One region of the Bacillus sp. WC2503 genome, then DNA from elsewhere that is predicted to be linked to it. Evidence: predicted binding sites of a transcription regulator. Region 1 holds the regulator's gene; each other region holds the start of a gene.
What was found. The regulator Rex, encoded in region 1, represses fermentation and respiration genes when NADH is low (regulators of the CRP and FNR family bind a similar motif). The targets are predictions, from matches to a motif close to TTGTGAAATATTTCACAA.
Positions count from the first base shown of each region.

Region 2: adhE (bifunctional acetaldehyde-CoA/alcohol dehydrogenase) is a predicted target of Rex. The motif match lies at 6,110-6,127, and genes of this name have one in related genera.
Region 3: ACUN26_RS03260 (formate/nitrite transporter family protein) is a predicted target of Rex. The motif match lies at 4,788-4,805, and genes of this name have one in related genera.

Region 1 is NZ_JBQYMD010000001.1:4,883,180-4,889,942, reverse strand. Features, by position in the region: gene ACUN26_RS25400 (CPBP family intramembrane glutamic endopeptidase) at 1-430, shown strand, start outside; gene ACUN26_RS25395 (YdiK family protein) at 427-618, shown strand; gene ACUN26_RS25390 (redox-sensing transcriptional repressor Rex) at 648-1,277, opposite strand; gene ACUN26_RS25385 (ABC-F family ATP-binding cassette domain-containing protein) at 1,465-3,399, shown strand; gene tsaD (tRNA (adenosine(37)-N6)-threonylcarbamoyltransferase complex transferase subunit TsaD) at 3,873-4,889, opposite strand; gene rimI (ribosomal protein S18-alanine N-acetyltransferase) at 4,889-5,332, opposite strand; gene tsaB (tRNA (adenosine(37)-N6)-threonylcarbamoyltransferase complex dimerization subunit type 1 TsaB) at 5,346-6,038, opposite strand; gene tsaE (tRNA (adenosine(37)-N6)-threonylcarbamoyltransferase complex ATPase subunit type 1 TsaE) at 6,019-6,492, opposite strand; tRNA gene ACUN26_RS25360 (tRNA-Asp) at 6,667-6,742, opposite strand; tRNA gene ACUN26_RS25355 (tRNA-Met) at 6,745-6,763, opposite strand, start outside.
Region 2 is NZ_JBQYMD010000001.1:3,595,487-3,602,249, forward strand. Features, by position in the region: gene ACUN26_RS18455 (hypothetical protein) at 1-45, opposite strand, end outside; gene ACUN26_RS18460 (ABC transporter ATP-binding protein) at 12-830, opposite strand; gene ACUN26_RS18465 (FecCD family ABC transporter permease) at 817-1,845, opposite strand; gene ACUN26_RS18470 (ABC transporter substrate-binding protein) at 1,851-2,798, opposite strand; gene ACUN26_RS18475 (YrhC family protein) at 2,957-3,184, opposite strand; gene adhE (bifunctional acetaldehyde-CoA/alcohol dehydrogenase) at 3,308-5,914, opposite strand; gene ACUN26_RS18485 (bifunctional cystathionine gamma-lyase/homocysteine desulfhydrase) at 6,175-6,763, opposite strand, start outside.
Region 3 is NZ_JBQYMD010000001.1:604,560-611,322, forward strand. Features, by position in the region: gene ACUN26_RS03235 ((Fe-S)-binding protein) at 1-517, shown strand, start outside; gene ACUN26_RS03240 (LutB/LldF family L-lactate oxidation iron-sulfur protein) at 534-1,955, shown strand; gene ACUN26_RS03245 (LutC/YkgG family protein) at 1,955-2,665, shown strand; gene ACUN26_RS03250 (prepilin peptidase) at 2,752-3,501, shown strand; gene ACUN26_RS03255 (cyclic-phosphate processing receiver domain-containing protein) at 3,525-3,824, shown strand; gene ACUN26_RS03260 (formate/nitrite transporter family protein) at 3,852-4,703, opposite strand; gene ACUN26_RS03265 (TerC family protein) at 4,909-5,703, opposite strand; yybP-ykoY riboswitch at 5,794-5,959, opposite strand; gene ACUN26_RS03270 (TrkH family potassium uptake protein) at 5,998-6,763, opposite strand, start outside.

The DNA.
Region 1 (6,763 bases):
AATGTATCTATTAGGGATTACACCTGGATCTGAGAATACAGACCGACTTATGGACATCGCAAGAACGACACCTTGGTTCCTTATTGTTATATCTATAATCGGACCTATTTTAGAAGAAATCGTATTTAGAAAAATTTTATTTGGTACACTTTATAAGAGATTTAATTTCTTCGTTGCTGCTATTATTAGTTCACTCGTATTCGCAGCGATTCATTTTGATTTTACTCACCTATTGGTATACACTTCTATGGGGCTCGTATTCGCCTTCTTATATGTAAAAACGAAACGCATTATCGTTCCTATAGCAGCCCATGTAGCAATGAATACATTAGTTGCCATTGGACAGATTTTCATGAGCAATGAACAAATTCAAGAAATGATTAAAGAAGCTGAAAAAATGCAAGGCTTTATCGGAGGATTTTTTGTATGAGAAACTCACCATTGTTCATGGCTGCATTGTATTTCCTTCTCGGATGTATCTTTACACGTTTCGCCATTACGAACGTGACAGATACAATCTGGAATATGTGGACAATACTATTTGCAGTTATGGCAACAATTGATTTTAATTTGGCACTTCGCCTTATATTAGTGAAATTCACAAAGAAAAAACAATAATAAAACGCAGAGGTCACCTCCTCTGCGTTTTATTGTGGATAATTCTTTAAAAAGTAAACAAGCGTTTGTAGCTCTACAGCTAAATCAATATGATGAATTCTTATATTCTCTGACACATTTAAGCGTGCTGGTGTGAAGTTTAAAATACCGTGCACGTTTGTTTCTGCCAATCTATCGGCTACAGATTGCGCTACTGTAGCGGGTACTGTTAATATTGCCACTTGTATATCATTTGATAACCTTTCTTCTAATTCATCTAAATGATATACAGGAATACCCCCGATTTCTGTTCCAACTTTCTCTTCACTAACATCAAATGCCATTTCAATTTTTGTATTATTGTTTTTCGTGAAATTATAATGTAAGAAAGCGGTCCCTAAATTACCTACTCCAATAAGCGCTACACGTGTTATATCATCTTGATCGAGTGTTTCACGGAAAAATGATAATAAATAATTTACGTTATATCCATATCCCTTTTTCCCTAATGCTCCAAAGTATGAGAAATCTCTTCGAATAGTTGCGGAATCAACCTTTACCGCTTCACTCAATTCGGCTGATGAAACACGTTGCTTACCAGAAAGAGATAAGTTTTGGATAAATCGATAGTATAGAGGCAATCGTTTAGCAGTGGCTTGCGGAATTTTCTGCTGATCCATATAACCTCTCCTCTCTTCCTATCTTTATTCATATACTTGAATCGAATACAGAAGTTTAGTACTTATGAATTTCCTTGTATAATAAAGAGAAGAAGTATTCTCTCTTTATTTTAAACTATACACTATTTTTAGTATGATTGAGAAATATAAACATGGCAAAGTTAAGAAATTATTTGAGGTGAAAACATTGATTTTATTACAAGTAAACGGGCTTTCAAAATTATACGGTGCCGAAACGATTCTTGCAAACATAAAATTGGAAGTGCAAACGAAAGATCGTATCGCTTTAGTTGGACGAAATGGAGCCGGAAAATCTACATTATTAAAAATTATCGCCGGTGAATTATCTCATGATGGCGGCGAAATTATAAAACCGAAAGATGTCTCAATTGGGTACTTAGCTCAAAATACTGGATTAGAAACATCATTAACAATTTGGGATGAAATGCTAACCGTCTTTACACACCTACAGCAAATGGAGACAAAACTTCGAAGGCTAGAGCAAGAAATGGGAAAAGAAGAAAACTTTTCAAATGCCGCTACATATGAAAAATTATTAGCTGATTATGACCAATTGCAATTAGATTATAAAGATCAAGGCGGCTATCAGTACGAAGCAGATATTCGCTCCATTTTAAGCGGTCTTGGTTTCCCTGTTGAAACGCATCAGACGACAATTTCTACGTTAAGTGGCGGACAAAAAACGAGATTAGCTCTTGGGAAATTATTATTAACGAAACCAGACTTACTTATTTTAGACGAGCCTACAAACCATTTAGACATCGAAACATTAACGTGGCTTGAGCAATACTTACAAGGTTATCCTGGCGCAATTTTAATCGTTTCTCATGACCGTTATTTCTTAGATAAGCTTGTTACACAAGTATATGAAATTTCGAATAAAGAAAGCAGACGATTTGTTGGTAACTACAGTAAATATTTAGACTTAAAATCAGCCCTATACGAACAAGAAATGAAGCGTTACGAAAAGCAACAAGATGAAATCGCTAAACTTGAGGACTTCGTTCAAAAAAATATAGCACGTGCATCTACGACAAAACGTGCACAAAGCCGTCGTAAACAATTAGATAGAATGGAATTATTAACCAGACCATTAGGTGACTCTAAATCAGCCTCATTCCACTTCGATATTGAAAAACAAAGTGGAAATGATGTTTTACAAGTAAAAGATGCAACCATCGGTTATGATGAGGATCCTATTATTGAACATGTAAATATGCGCTTAACTCGGGGAGATAGTGTTGCCTTAGTTGGACCGAATGGAATTGGAAAATCCACATTATTAAAATCCATTGTGAATAAGTTACAGCTATTACATGGAGATGTTGCTTTCGGATCAAATGTATCTGTTGGTTATTATGATCAAGAGCAAGCTAACTTAACATCTTCTAAGCGCGTTTTAAATGAACTATGGGATGAATATCCGCTTCAACCCGAAAAAGAAATTCGCACTATATTAGGTAATTTTTTATTCACAGGGGATGATGTACTAAAACCAGTATCTTCTCTTAGTGGTGGACAAAAGGCCCGATTAGCTCTCGCAAAACTTATGATGCAAAAATCCAATTTATTAATTCTCGATGAGCCAACGAACCATCTTGATTTAAATAGTAAAGAAATTTTGGAGAATGCTTTAATTGATTATCCAGGAACTCTTCTATTCGTTTCACATGACCGCTACTTCATTAATCGCGTAACGACTACAGTTGTCGAATTATCAACAGAAGGTGCGCAAGAGTATTTAGGTGATTACGATTACTATGTGGAGAAGAAAAATGAAATGATTGAACGCGTAGCATTTGAACAACAAGAACAGCAAGAAAATCAGGCACCTGTTCAAAAAACCGTAGCTCAAGAAAAATTAAATTATCTCGAAGAAAAAGAGCGTAAACAATTAGAACGTCAACGCACTCGAAAAATCGAAGAACTAGAACAAAACATCGTAAGCTTAGAAGAAGAAATTGCTACGTTAGAGGATCAGCTTTGCTTACCAGAAATATATGCAGATTATGAAAAGGCTAGTGAGATTACAACGAAAAAACAAACATTACAAGAACAACTTGAAGCCTGTATGGCAGAATGGGAAGAACTGCATATATAAGCTAATTTAAACAAAAAGGATGTCTCATCAGTCGAGGATTTTTGACTAGATGACATCCTTTTTATTTCCCTTTAGAATCAGTTTCGTAGTACATGAAATTATATCGACGATTTTTTGAATGCACATACCTTAACTTAAAATATATAAACAATTCGACAAGAAACATCGTTTTCCCGACAAAGATTGACAATTGCAGCAACCAATATGATAAGAGGAGGATTTTTCAAAAGTTTTTTAGGATATCTTCTCGTTTTTATTTCCCGAAAAAGAATTCATTTAAAGGTCAGACTTCATCCGTTTTATCCACAAGGTTATACACATATCCACCTTTATAAAATAAACATCAAAATAACTTTTCCACATTATCCACATTTAACAAAAAAGTTATTAACAGTTTATATACACAATAAAACCCACATTATCAACAGATAATATGGGTTTTATCCACAAGCTGTGGTTAATTTTGTGTATAACTATGCTTCAATATCTAAGCCTGGGTTTGCATTTAAAGCTAATGTCGCACGTTTTCCTTGTTCGTATGCAATTGTACCTGCAGCTGCAATCATTGCTGCATTGTCTGTGCATAAAGATAACGGCGGGATAATTAGCTCTATATCTTCTTTTCGTGCAAACTCTTCTTCTAGACGTGCACGAAGCCCTTTATTAGCAGCTACTCCACCAGCAAGAAGCAATTGCTTTACATTATACGCTTCTGCTGCACGAGATGCTTTCGTTACAAGTACATCAATTACACTCTCTTGAAAGCTTGCTGCTAAATCTTCCGGTGCAATTTCTATACCACGTTGTTTTGCGTTATGCACAGTGTTGATAACTGCTGATTTCAATCCACTAAAGCTGAAATCATACGAATCGGGTTCTAGCCATGCACGAGGCAAATCAATTGTTGGCTTCCCTTCATGCGCAAGGCGATCAATATGAGGACCACCTGGATACGGCATAGATAGCGTACGAGCTACTTTATCATATGCTTCTCCTGCTGCATCATCTCGCGTTTCACCAATCACTTCAAATGAACCATGTTCTTTCATATAAACAAGTTCTGTATGTCCACCCGATACAACAAGTGATAGTAGTGGGAATTGAACTTCTTTTACTAAACGATTCGCATAAATATGGCCAGCAATATGATGAACACCAACTAGAGGAATATCATGTGCAAAGGCTACCGCCTTCGCTGCATTTACTCCTATTAAAAGTGCTCCTACTAAACCGGGTCCCTCTGTTACAGCAATTGCATCAATATCCTCGAAAGTTATATTCGCTTCTTTTAAAGCTTCTTCTAACACAACTGTAATTTCTTCTACATGGTGACGGGATGCAATCTCTGGTACAACCCCGCCAAAACGCTTATGACTTTCAATTTGTGATGCAACGACGTTCGCAATGATTTCCGTTCCATTTTTAACAACTGCTACTGCTGTTTCATCGCAGCTTGTTTCAATACCAAGTATAATCGTATTTTTTTCCATTATATATTCACCCACATTACAAGACCATCTTCCTGATTGTCTGCATAGTATCGTTTACGAATTCCACCATTTTGAAATCCGTATTTTTTGTATAACTGCTTTGCTACTTCATTTGATACGCGTACTTCAAGCGTCATTGTTTTTACCCCTAGTTCTTTCGCTACGGAAATAACTTCTTTCAATAGGGCATCTCCTAACTTTTGACCTCGGTATTCTGGCAAAATAGCTATATTTGTGATATGTGATTCATCAATAATTATCCACAATCCACAATACCCGATTACAAGGCCATCTTTTTCTAGCACAACATAATGTGCATGTTCATTCATCGTTAATTCACGTTGAAAGGCATCTGCAGTCCAAGGAGTTGAAAAAGATGCTTCTTCAATAGCTACAATTTGAGCGATATCATCGAGTTCCATCTTTCTAAATATCATATCCATCTTCTGCAAGCTCCTACTTGTTTTGACTTTCTAACCACTTTGTTTCAGCTTCAGCTAAACGAAGGTAACTAGGAACAAATGAATGTACATCTTGTTCCTCTTTTTGTAACCCTAAGAAAGCTAACTCACTTGGTCTTGGGTTATTTTTAGTGAAAGGAGCAAATACAGCTTGATTGCCTAAATGTTCTATAATTGTTTCTTTATGCAATTTAACATCGTTACCGATAAATAAAACAGGCTGTCCTTTATCTTTTAACATTTGCAACCAGTCTACAATAAGAATAATTCGATCTTCTTCTATTGAAGTTAACTGCTCTCCTTCATATGTATATAATCCAGTATAAATTTGTCCACGTCTTCCATCAAATAAAGGACAAATTAACCCACTAAAGTTAGCACCGTTTGCAGCTACTACTTCTAAACTTGATACACCTACGATTGGTATTTGAAGTGACCAAGCTAATGTTTTTGCCGCTGTCACACCTATGCGAACTCCTGTATATGATCCAGGTCCAGCAGCCACAACGATTTTAGTTAATTCTTTTGGTTTTACACCACATTCTTTTAATAGTTGCTCTACAGCTGGCATAAGGCGTACAGAATGGTTTTTTGTTAAATTTGTAATGATTTCCCCAATTACGTTTTCTTCCTCAATAAGGGATACACCCATTACGTAATTTGAAGTATCAATTGCTAGTACTTTCATCTTGTAATAGCTCCTCACATAATCTAATATAACGGTCTCCAACTGGCTCGAGTACAATTTTCCTTGTGTCATCTCCAGCATGGAATAAACTAATTTGTAACTTTTCATTCGGTAAATATGCTTCTATCAAATGAGCCCATTCTACTACCGTAATTCCTTCACCATAGAAGTACTCATCAAAACCTAAGTCTTCTTCACTTTCCGCTAAACGATACACGTCCATATGATATAACGGCAATCTTCCTTTATATTCTTTAATAATGTTAAAGGTAGGACTATTTACAACTCTTTTCACGCCAAGACCTTTTGCTAGCCCTTTTGTAAAAGTCGTTTTACCAGCTCCAAGATCTCCTTCTAAAATAATTACATCTTGTGCCCGGGCAAGTTCACCTAGTTTTTCTGATAATCTTTGTGTTTCCTCAGAAGATTTTGTTGTTACTTCATATTTACTCACAGACTTCACCTACTTTACTCACAATGTTCTCTGCTCTTTATTATACAGGTTTTGAATATATAAAAAAGTCCTTAGGAGTTGTCCTAAGGATAGTTTGACTGTCTTTATTAGTTTTTTGTTAAAACAAATAAAAAAATACGAAACAACTTGTTTCGTTCTTTTCTTTATATAAAATGGCGGTCCCGACCGGGGTCGAACCGGCGATCTCCTGCGTGACAGGCAGGCATGTTAACCACTACACCACGGGACCATTGGTTGCGGGGACAGGATT
Region 2 (6,763 bases), 1.3 Mb from region 1:
AAATTCTCTTACTAACTCAGTGGTAATACGCTCTTCTGTATGCATCGCTCTTCTCCTTTTTTAGAAATTCGTTTCGGTGTAAAAAATGGTTTGTCACTTCCTTGAAAAATATCCACTTCTATACCAAATACATATTGAAACATTTCATGACATAATACTTCTTCTGGTACACCGTCATACTGAATCTCCCCTCGCTTTAATACGAGTAAACGATCACTATATTGAGTAGCTTGGTTAATGTCATGTAAAACCATTACAATTGTCATACCAAACTCCTCATTTAATCGTTTCACAAGTTCCATTACTTCCAACTGATGAACGATATCTAAAAAAGTTGTTGGCTCATCTAATAATAAAACATTCGTGCGTTGTGCTAGCGTCATTGCAATCCAAGCACGCTGCCTTTCTCCTCCTGATAAAGATTGTAAAAGACGATATTCATACCCTTCAAGATTTGTAACAGACAATGCCCAATTAACAATTTCTTCATCTTCTTTATTTAAGCGAACACTCCATGATTTATGGGGGCCTCTTCCAAATTCAATTAATTCTTTCACTGTTAAATCTAATTGATGATCATGCATTTGTGGTAACATCGCTAATTGCTTCGCTACATCGGCACTCTTCATCGTATGAATATTTTTCCCATCTAAAATGATTTCCCCTTCGCTTTGTTTAAGTAGCCTTGCCATTAAACGAAGCAAAGTAGATTTCCCCGATCCATTCGGTCCAATTAAACTAACAACTTCTCCAGCTTTAATATGTACATTCGTATTTTGCATTTGAAATCTTTCAGAATGTGCGTAAAACACTTTTTCAACGGAAATCACGTTGTTTTCCTCCTCTATGAATTAAATATAAGAAGAACGGACCACCTAAGAAGGATAATAAAATACCAACAGGCAATTCGATTGGATCGAACCAACTTCGAGCTATCGCATCCGCAAAAACAAGTAATACCCCGCCGCCAAGGCATGATAGAGGCAGCAAATATTTATAATCATTTCCAACTAATAAACGTAGCATATGCGGTACAACAAGACCGACAAACCCAATAAGTCCAGAAACACTAACTGCTATTCCAGCTAATAATGTACTTACTACGATTAAATAAAAACGACTTTTTTCCACGTTATGTCCTAATAACTTTGCCATTTCATCTCCAAGCATTAATACTCGAATATGCTTAATACCAAAGAAGGCTAATATAATAGCAAATATCGCATAATAAATAATCATATTTAAATGTGCCCAGCTTACACCACCAATGCCACCAGCTAACCACGGTAAAACAGATTGTACTTTGTCACTATGTAATAACATTAATGCTGACGTTGCTGCACCAATCAATGCATTAATCGACACACCTACTAAGACAATTCTTGAAGGTGGTGCCCCTTTTTGCCATGATAAAGCATAGATGACCATTGCTGTGATGAAAGCTCCTAAAAACGCCCCTAGCGGTAAAAAAGCCATGTGCTGAGGAAATAAAATCATAATTATAATTGCTACAAGACCCGCTCCAGATGAAACCCCGATAATACCAGGGTCTGCAAGAGGGTTTCTCATAACCCCTTGCAATAATGCACCTGATGTCGCTAAACACGTTCCTACTATAAATCCAACGAGCACCCTTGGTATACGAAGATCCCATACAATTCGATGAACTATCGAACCTTCATCTTGCATCCCTGTTAGGATGTCTCGTAAAGAAAAGGATAAACTTCCCGCGAAAAGACCGTAAAAAAGACCTAGAATCGTTAATACGACTAAAATAACTGCTATTCCCCATCTTTTTTTCGCAAAAGGATGTTCCTTTTCTCTTACTACTTCATTACTCTCCATACTTATCATTTCCTTACATCTTGTATACTTTTATACATAAAGTCCATAGCTTCTGTTACTTTTGTTCCAGGATTTGATCCAAATAAGTCTGGTGGTAAAATAACTACACGATTTTGTTTTACTGCATCTAAATTTTTCCACGCTTCATTTTTCATCATTTCGCCTTCAAATGCTTTTTTCACGCTATTCGGGTCTCCGTGTGTAATTAAATAAATTACATCTGGATTCGCCTCAATAATACGTTCTACACTTAGCTGTGCATATTGCGGATATTCTTTCATTTCTGGAAAACCAGCTGCAATATTTTTTCCGCCCGTTTTCTCTAAAATGTCACCTGACAGAGATGTTGGTAATGCTGCTAAATAAGTTCCTGGTGCTCCATACACTAGCAATGCTTTCACATCACTCTTTTTCTCATATTTCTTCATTTGATCATTCATTTTTTGATTCAGTTCTTTTGCTTTATCTTCTTTCTTCATTACTGCTCCGTATATTTCAATATTCTTTTGAATATCTTGTACAGAATTTGCAGTAGAAATGACTACTTTCGTCCCTTGACCTTCAACCGTTGGAACATTCTTTTGGAATCCATTGTTAGCAACAAGTACATCTGGCTTTAAGCTAGCAATTTGCTCAAAATTCGGCTGATGTGCATTCCCAATTACTTGCGCTTTCTTTAACTCCTCCGGAAGAGTTAATTTCGTATCTGGACGACCTATAATCTTTCCGTCTAAAGCATGAATAATATCCATATCACCCATACTTAATGTTGCAAAGCTCTCTGGTGTTTTATCGAATGTTACCTTTCTGCCCGATAGGTCGGTAATTTCGATTTTTTCTTTTCCTTTTTCTGTTTTGGTTGCAGACGCTTTGTCGTTTCCCTTTGCATTGCAACCTATTAATAAGAAAAAAACAGATAAAATCGCTGTAAATAGCGTAATAGACTTTTTCATTCTTCCACCTCTAATTGATAATGATAATCATTAACTACTATTCTACTTTAATTGATAAGGATTATCATTGTCAACAAAAACGCATACATTTTCTTCAAAAAAAAACAAAAAGCGCTACAAAAAGATCCTTTCTTTTTGTAGCGCTCTATTTAATACTATTACTCACATTCATTTTCCTCCAACTGGTCACGCATCACTTTTACACGCTGAAAGAAAAAGAACGATAAACTTAAAAATATAACGATGCTCCCCATCATAACAAAAAATTGTATCGTTTCTTTTGCTCCATTCGGAATCAATAAGCCAACCATTAACAATGTGCTTACAGCGAGAAGGATCTGTCCGAACCGAGTATAATCTTCTATTTTCCCTTGTAATTCTTTCATCATATTCTCACTCCTCCATTTCACTGTATCATATTCTATGAAACTGAAAGACAAGTAAATGCAGCCATTCGGGGAGATGTTTTCCAAAAGAAAAAGAGCCGCTTAATTGCGACTCTTTCCTATCTATTCCACACCTTTATATGCTTCCATATAAATTTCTTTCAACTCTGAAATGAGCGGTAATTTCGGATTGGCTGTTGTACATTGGTCTTCAAAAGCCCGTTCTGCTAATACTCCAACAACCTCTTCAAATTTCTCTTTATCGACTCCTTGCCCCATAATACTCATATTAATATTCAAGCTTTTTCCAAGCTCAATAATTGCTTGGACAAGTGATTCCACCCCTTCTGCTGCCGAACTTGCTGGAAGCCCGAGCATTCTCGCTATATGTGCATATCTTTCATCTGCCACAAAGTACTCATATTTTGGGAACAATGCGTGTTTTCTTGGCTTAATAGCATTATAGCGGACTACGTGCGGCATTAGAATGGCATTTGCGCGTCCGTGCGGAATATGGAATTCTGGTCCAATCTTATGTGCTAAGCTGTGATTAATACCGAGGAAAGCATTTGCAAATGCCATCCCTGCAATTGCAGAAGCGTTATGCATTTTTTCTCTTGCTTCTTCATCATTTCCATCTTTATATGCTCTCGGTAAATATTTGAATACGAGATCAATAGCTTTTAATGCTAATCCATCTGTATAGTCATTTGCCATAACAGACACATACGCCTCAATTGCATGTGTTAAAACATCCATACCAGTATCTGCTGTTACATGTGGTGGTACTGTCATTACAAATTGCGGATCAACAATCGCTACATCTGGTGTTAATTCATAATCTGCAAGCGGATACTTTATATTATTTTTCTTATCTGTAATAACCGCAAATGGTGTCACTTCTGACCCTGTTCCTGATGTTGTTGGAATGGCAACAAACTGCGCTTTATTTCCTAATTCCGGATATTTACATGTACGTTTTCTTATATCTAAAAATTTCTGTTTAATGCCATAGAATGATGTTTCTGGATGCTCATAGAATAACCACATCCCTTTTGCCGCATCCATAGCTGAACCGCCACCAAGTGCAATAATTACATCAGGCTTAAAGCTTCTCATCATTTCCGCACCTTTAAAAACAGTTTCATCTGACGGATCTGGCTCGACCTCAAAGAACACTTCAACTTTCACATCATTTGCATGCTTACGTAAATAGTGCGTAACTGTGTCTACATAGCCGTGCTCAACCATTCCTGGATCCGTTACAATAAATGCGCGTGAAATGTTAGGCATATTTGCTAAATACGCCGTAGCATGTTTTTCAAAATAAATTTTTGGTGGCAACTTGAACCACTGCATATTCTTTTTTCTATTTGCCAGCCTTTTTATATTTAATAAATGAGTCGCTGTTACGTTTTGAGAAACTGAGTTTTTCCCGTATGAACCACAACCAAGTGTAAGCGATGGAATAAACCCATTATATATGTCACCTATTCCGCCTTGTGATGAAGGTGCATTTACAATAAGACGGCAAGCTTTCATACGTAAACCAAATTGTTTTTGTACTTCTTTATTTGTAGAATGAATGACTGCTGAATGCCCTAAACCTCCAAGATTCAACATTTCTTCGCAATATGTAAATCCTTCTTCTAATGAATTCGCTTTTACACAAGCTAATACTGGGCTCAGTTTCTCACGAGATAGTGGATACGCTGCCCCAATTCCTTTAATTTCAGCTACAAGTATTTTTGTATGTTCAGGCACAGTCATCCCAACTAATTCGGCAATATACTGTGCAGATTTCCCTACAATATCACTATTTACTGCACATGTATTTTCATTTATAACGAGCTTTTCTAATTTCTTTCTCTCTTCCTCTGTTACAAAGTAACAATTATTTGCAATCATTTCTGTTTTAACATCATCATAAATTTCTTTATCGATAATGATTGCCTGTTCCGATGCACAAATCATACCGTTATCAAATGTTTTCGATAAAATTAAATCATTAGCAGCTCGTTTTACATGTGCTGATTTCTCTATATAACACGGTACATTACCAGGACCTACACCTAGTGCTGGTTTACCAGTAGAATAAGCCGATTTCACCATACCAGCGCCTCCAGTTGCTAGAACGAGTGCGACACCATCATGGTTCATTAATTGTTTCGTCGCTTCGACAGATGGTCTTTCAATCCATTGAATACAATGCTTTGGCGCACCCGCCTTCACCGCTGCATCATATACTGTTTTGGCCGCTGCAACGGAACAATTTTGTGCAGAAGGATGAAATGCGAAAATAATTGGATTTCTCGTTTTTATCGCGATTAATGCTTTAAACATTGTTGTTGACGTTGGATTCGTTACTGGCGTTACTCCAGCTACTACACCGACTGGTTCCGCAATTTCTATTATTTCTTCATGAGGATCTTCATGAATAACTCCTACCGTTTTATCTTGCTTTATACTATGCCAAATATATTCAGTGGCAAAAATATTTTTTATGCATTTGTCTTCATAGACACCACGGCCTGTTTCTTCAACAGCCAATTTTGCAAGCGACATATGTTGATCAACACCTGCTAGTGCCATTTCATGAACAATGTTGTCAATCTGTTCTTGTGTAAAACTTTCTAATGCTTGTAAAGCTTCTTGACCGTTATTTACTAACGTATCAATCATCTCTTTTACCTCTTGCATTTCATTTACAACTTTCTCTTTGACTACCATGTAAATTTCCTCCTATTCTGTTATCACGGTCTTTATAAGTCCCTATAGGTCATAATAAGTCCCGATTAGCGAAAAAAAATAGAGTTACCGTCCTACATGAATCCCATTGTTTGTGAAATATTTCACAAGTTTATTCGTGAATAACATTTCATGAATTCAATATACATGAAATCATTTCATTTGTGTATGTCTAATTTGTGAAATATTTCACAAATAAACATAATAAAAATGCACTGCTCCACATTAGCAGTGCATTTTTATTATGCTAGCGCTTGTGCTAAATCTTCAATTAAATCTTCACCATCTTCAATTCCGACAGAGATACGAATTAATGTATCTGTAATTCCTAATTCTTTACGACGATCTGCTGGGATTGATGCATGTGTCATTTGAGATGGGATAGAAATTAAACTTTCGACTGCTCCTAGGCTTTCAGCAAGTGTAAAGTATTGCAGTTTCTCAAGTACTTTATTTAATGTTTCCTCACTATCTACATCAAATGAGATGATAGCACCAAATCCGTTTGCTTGTTCTGTTGCTAATTCATGGTTTTGATGTGATTCAAGGCCTGGATAATATACTTTATTTACTTTTGGATGATTATTTAAGAATTCAGCAATTGCGCGTGAATTCGTTTCATGTTCTTCCATACGAATTCCTAACGTTTTTAAACCGCGAAGTAGTAAGAAGCTATCTTGTGGTCCAAGAATACCTCCCGTTGAGTTTTGTACAAAGTGAAGGTCTTCTGCTAGTTGTGGGCTATTTACCACTACTAGACCTGCAACTACGTCACTATGACCTCCTAAATATTTCGTTGCACTATGAAGTACAATGTCTGCTCCTAAAGAA
Region 3 (6,763 bases), 4.3 Mb from region 1:
TGCAGAATATATCGTTACGCCATCTGGCTCTTGTGCGACAATGTTTCATGAGTATCCGCATGTTTTTAAAGATGACCCGAAATGGGCTAAACGTGCACAAAAGGTTGCTGATAAAACATATGAATTTACACAATTTATTGTAGATGTTTTAAAAGTGACAGATGTGGGTGCAAGTTTACCAGGAATAGCTACTATTCATAAGTCTTGTCATATGACACGCCTGCTTGGAGTAAAAGAGGCACCAGGAATTTTATTGTCTAATGTAAAAGGATTAACTGTGAGAGAACTGCCAAACGTGCAAAATTGTTGTGGGTTTGGGGGAACGTTTTCAGTTAAGATGACTCCGATTTCTGAGCAAATGGTAGATGAAAAAGTAGATAGTGTAATGGAAACAGGTGCTGATTATTTAATCGGTGCAGATTGTGGGTGTTTGTTAAACATTGGCGGACGTATTGAGCGTTTAGGAAAAGAAGTAAAAGTAATGCATATTGCTGAGGTACTGAATAGTCGCTCATGAAGGGGGAACATAAGCTATGTCTATGAAAATCAGTGAGAAAAAATTTAATGATCGCGTAGGCGATGGAATTCAAGATTCGTTTATGCGTGGAGCAGTATCTTCTGCACAAACGCGTTTATATACGAATCGATTAAAAGCAGCGGACGAATTGGGAAACTGGGAAGAGTGGCGTGAACTAGGTGAACAAATTCGTCAACATACGTTAGAAAATCTTGATTATTACTTAATGCAGTTAAGTGAAAATGTATCAAAAAGAGGCGGCCATGTGTACTTTGCGAAAACGAAAGAGGAAGCAGCAAAGTATATTCAAGACGTCGCGAAAAAGAAACAAGCGAAAAAAGTAGTGAAATCAAAGTCGATGGTAACAGAAGAAATTAGTATGAACCATGCGCTTGAAGAAATTGGTTGTGAAGTGTTAGAAAGTGACTTAGGAGAGTATATCTTGCAAGTAGATAACGATCCACCTTCACATATTATTGCGCCTGCACTTCATAAAAATAGAACGCAAATTCGCGATGTATTTAAAGAAAAACTTGGCTATGAAAATTCTGATGATCCATATGAGATGACAAAGTTTGTTCGTAAACAACTTCGTGAGAAATTTATGGATGCGGAAATTGGTGTGACGGGTTGTAACTTCGCTGTTGCAAATACGGGATCTCTTTGTTTAGTAACGAACGAAGGTAATGCGGATCTTGTTATGTCAATTCCGAAAACACAAATAGCAGTAATGGGTATGGAACGTATGGTTCCGACAATGGAAGAGTTAGATGTTTTAGTTGGTTTACTATGCCGTAGTGCGGTAGGTCAAAAGTTAACAAGTTATGTAACAGTAGCAGGACCAATTCAAGAAGAGGAAGTTGATGGACCTGAAGAGTTCCATTTAGTTGTTGTTGATAATGGTCGTTCTCAAATTCTTGGATCTGAATTCCGTTCAGTATTGCAATGTATTCGTTGCGCAGCTTGTGTAAATGTATGTCCTGTATATCGTCACGTTGGTGGACATTCATATGGATCGATTTACTCAGGACCAATCGGTGCGGTATTAACACCACTTTTAGGTGGATATGATGATTACAAAGAGCTTCCTTATGCATCTAGTTTATGCGGAGCATGTACAGAGGCTTGTCCAGTAAAAATTCCATTACATGATTTATTATTAAAGCATCGCCAAGTAATCGTTGAACAAGAAGGACGTGCGCCACTTGCAGAAAAATTAGCGATGAAAATGTTTAGTATGGGTGCTTCTTCAGCTGCATTATACAAAATGGGCTCAAAAATGGCACCAGCAGCAATGAGTCCATTCACATCTGGTAACCGTGTATCAAAAGGTGTTGGACCACTTAAAAACTGGACGGATATTCGTGAATTCCCAGCGCCAAGTAAAGAAAGATTCCGTGATTGGTATAAAGATCATAAGAAAGGCGGGAATAAATAATGGCAGGATTAATTCAAAACCGTGATTCCTTTCTAGATAACATTGCAAAAGAACTTGGGCGTGCGCGTAAAAGAGAAGGTGTCGAGCGTCCAGTATGGAAAAGTAATGTGAATATAGAAACGTTAAAAGATTATTCACAAGAAGAATTACTAGAAGTATTTAAAAAGCAATGTACAAACATTCATACAACTGTAGTAGAAACGACAAATGACCGTTTGTATGAAGACCTTCAAAAAGTAATCATGGAAAACGGCGGGGGACCTATTTTATTATCAGCAGATGAACGCTTTGATGCATATGGTTTAACATCTTTATTTAAAGAAGAACTTCCAAAGCGAGATATTGAAGTAAACGTATGGGATCCAGAGAGAAAAGACGAAAATATGCGTATAGCTGAAAAAGCGAATATCGGTATTGCATTTAGTGATTATACATTAGCTGAATCTGGTACAATTGTTGTACAAAGTCATAAAGGGCAAGGACGTTCTTTACACTTTTTACCGACTGTATACTTTGCTATTATTCCACGTGAAACACTTGTGCCTCGTATTACGCAAGCAGTTCAGGATATGAACTCACGTGTAGAAAATGGCGAGACAGCGGCATCTTGTATTAACTTTATTACAGGACCTAGTAACTCTGCTGACATTGAAATGAATCTTGTTGTCGGAGTACACGGACCATTAAAAGCGGTATATTTCATCGTATAAAAGAGGGGAAAGCAGGCCAGAAAATGGCCTGCTTTTTTAGTAGAATAAAGGATAATATGAAGTAGAAGTTCTCTCCTTTTTTTGTTATGTTCTTTTGGAAAGGAGAGGAAGGGATGTTCACTTATATATATGCATTGTTAGTGGGTATGGTGTTTGGTTCTTTTTTTATGCTAATCGCAATAAGGGTTCCTTTAGGCGAGTCTATTATTACACCGCGTTCGCATTGTCATTATTGTAAGTATGTACTAAAGCCAAAAGAACTAATTCCAATCATTTCATTTTGTATACAAAGAGGGCGCTGTACGAATTGTAAGAGGGGAATTCCGATTCTGTACGTAGTATTTGAATTTGTAACCGGTACAATATTTTTTCTTACTGTATATATGATTGGAGTAGAACGAGAGCTTCTCATCATTTTATCGCTTTTTTCGTTACTTCTTATTATTTCCGTTACAGATTATATATATATGTTAATTCCTGATCGTATTTTAATTTCGTTTGCTTTTCTGCTTATTTTAGAATGTATTTTTGTACCGTTAGTTACGTGGATAGATAGTATAGTTGGTAGTGGGGTTATACTCTTTTTGTTATATTGTATGCAAAAGATATATCCAGAAGGGCTTGGTGGAGGGGATATAAAATTACTCTCGCTACTTGGATTTATAGTGGGATTGAAAGGGGTTTTTATTATTTTATTTTTAGCGTCTTATTGTAGTCTTTGTTTTTTCGGGATGGGTATTTTATTAAAGCGTATAGAAGCAAGTAAACCAATTCCATTTGGCCCTTTTATTAGTCTTGGAGCAATATGTTATGTATTAATTGTGTATTCAAAATAGAGGGGGATAGAGAATGAATATATATGGATGATCAAAGAGGTTGTCCGTTTGGATATGTGCCCGCAACTACAGTAGAAACTGCCTTGCAATTTGTTAGGGAGAATGAGGTAAATATTATTTCTCTCGACTTTAATATGGGATGGCGGCAGAGTAATGGATTTGATTTCGTAAATATTTTTTGTAAAGAGGGATTATATGTTAAGGAAATCCACTTTCACACAAATGATGTCATTGGTATGGATAAGATGAAACAAAGAATAGAGGGTGGAAAAGAACAAGGAGAGATTGAAGCAAGTATTATTGTGAAATATGTGGGGAGCTAAAAACTCCAAAGTCTAACTTTGGAGTTTTTAATGTTTCATATGTGCTTGTAAAGGAATAATCTCTTCTTGTTGAGCTGCTGCGATTACAGTCTCTTCCTGTTTAACATCAGGTGTTTTCTTTGTTAAGTAGTGATATACCATACCGACAAATACGGACCCGCCAATAATGTTACCGATTGTAACTGGAATTAAGTTATGAATAGCGCCTGCAAAAGAAATTGTCTCAGGATGTGGTGATACTAAAGATAAAGCAAACAGTGATAAGTTTGCAATGCTATGCTCATAACCAGATAAAAAGAAAGTGAAAACGAGCATCATCATCATTAATATTTTGGCTGTGTCACCTTTCACTTGAGAAGGTAAGAAGCAGGCAAGACAGACAAGCCAGTTACATAAAATTGCTTTAAAGAATAATTGCATTGTAGGTGTATTCATCTTTCCTTCAACTACTTTATTCATTAAATGACCGTGATCAATCGCTTCGAAAATGCCAGTTGCGTAAAATAGTAAGGCAAAGAATAAAGCACCCGCTAAGTTACCTGCATAACATGCAATCCAGTTGCGAAGTGTATCAGAAATCGTTGTTTCTTTTCTTAAAGTTGCTACTGTGAAGTACATTGTATTTCCAGTAAATAATTCAGCACCACCATATATAATAAGTACGAGGGCAATCCCGAAAAACATGGAAGCAGCTAAATAAGTTGCTGGTGAATCTGCAATGTGAAAAAAGTTACCTAATTTAAAACATAGTACAATAATAAAACCGATATAAATGCCCGCAAGTGCAGCACGAATGAAATATTGCATCGGATTTATATCTAGCATTTTCTTTTTGCTCTTAGCCAGTTTGACAACATAATCTAATCCTTGTTCTAGCATGAGTCATACGCTCCTTTAGTAAATCTTCTATAAATACTCCTTATATGAATAAAGTACATGGATTCGTTCACAGTTTCAATAAGTTTGTGCAATATTTCACAAAAAGGACATACATAAAATAAGAAAGCGATTACAAAAGGTAGTATAATGGAATTTTTTCTAAAAATAGAGAGGGAATTGAAATAAAAAAGAAAAAGCGCTGTAATTACAGCGCTTTTTCGTCTAAATTCTTTTCTACTTTTACTTCTACTTCTTTCGAGAAGAACCAACCGCCAACTGCGATTCCAACTAATACAATCCAGAATGTAAGTTTCCACGGAGTAGATTCTGGGAATGAATGCGGAATTACATTTAATGCAGGGTGTGCTAATGTATAGATTGCTAACTTCACACCAACCCAACCTACAATTAAGAATGCTGCAGTTTCAAGTCCTGGTTTACGTTTTAATATTTGTACGAAAGCAGTTGCTGCAAATCGCATAATGATTAATCCAATAAGTCCACCTACAAAGATAACAACGAATTGCCCAGTATCAAGACTACCAATTGTACCTAGTCCTGTTTTCGGTAAAGTCATTGCTAATGCAACAGCAGCTAAAATTGAATCAACTGCAAAGGCGATATCAGCAACCTCGACTTTAAATACAGTCCACCAAAAATTCTCTTGTTTTTTCTTTGCTTCTTTTTCTTCTGTGTCTTCATCCGTATTCTTTTTAACATACGTTTTAAATAAGTGATTACCAGCGATAAACATAAGGTAAATAGCACCGATTGCTTGCACTTGCCATACATCGACTAAGAACGAAATCATAAATAACGATCCGAATCGGAAAACAAATGCCCCCGCTAATCCGTAAAATAGTGCTTTTTTACGTTTTTCTTCTGGTAAATGTTTTACCATAATTGCAAGAACAAGCGCGTTATCAGCCGCTAAAATCCCCTCAAGTGCAATCAGGATGAGTAATACCCAACCATACTCCAATAATAATGATACATCCATGTACATTCTCCTCTCATTTCTATAAGTACTAAATAAGTGAAGAATTTCCCCACTATTTAGTTTCCCCATACTCCTGCCTATTAACTTTGGAAGAATTTGGTGATGAATACAAAAAAGACCTCTGCCGTTAATAGGCAAAGGTCTTGCTAGACATATGTAATAAAAATGCCAACAAAGCCGGAAGAACTAAGTTCTACGTAATGACGACTTTGTTTCCAAGAAATATTCTTGGACGCTACTCCCCTTTGGAGATATGCTATTGTACTCTCATTATATGGATAATTTATACGGTTGTCAACCTGTTAAAATATCTTCGTTCGGATATTTTATTTTCCGGTTCTTTTTGCGTGCAAATGAAAAAGCCAATGTTAATGGTCCCATTTTTCCAAAAAACATCATAAAGATAATAATAGCTTTTCCAATTATCGTTAAGTGTGGCGTTAAATTCATACTGAGACCGACTGTTCCAAATGCTGAAAATACTTCGAAAGCACTCATCAATAGAGGAACTCGCTCAGTAATACTTAAAATTAAAATAGCAGCAAAGATAAATGAAATGGAAATAATAGTAATGGTCAATGATTTGACAATGAGCGTATCTTTAATGGATTTTTTAAACACAACAATATCATCTTGTTCTTGTAAAAATTTAAATACGCCAAAAAACATAATTAAAAATGTTGTTAACTTAATTCCACCACCAGTTGAAGCACTACCAGCACCAATAAACATAAGAAGCATCATTAATAAAAGGGAAGGTTTTGTTAATGCAGAAATATCAACGGTATTAAATCCGGCAGTGCGCGTTGAAATTGCTTGGAAATAAGCAGCCATTCCTTCTTCAAATGGGGTAAAACCTCTCATAGAAAGAGAATTATGGAACTCGAATATGAAAATAAAAACGGTAGCAATAATATTGACGATTAGAGTAGAAGAGAGCATGAGTTTTGAATGTAATGTAAGGTTTTTAAAGTTCTTTTTTCTTTTTATATCTATAATCACTGTAAAACCGATTCCACCTAAAATTATGAGAGAAGAAATAACGAGATTGACGAGAATA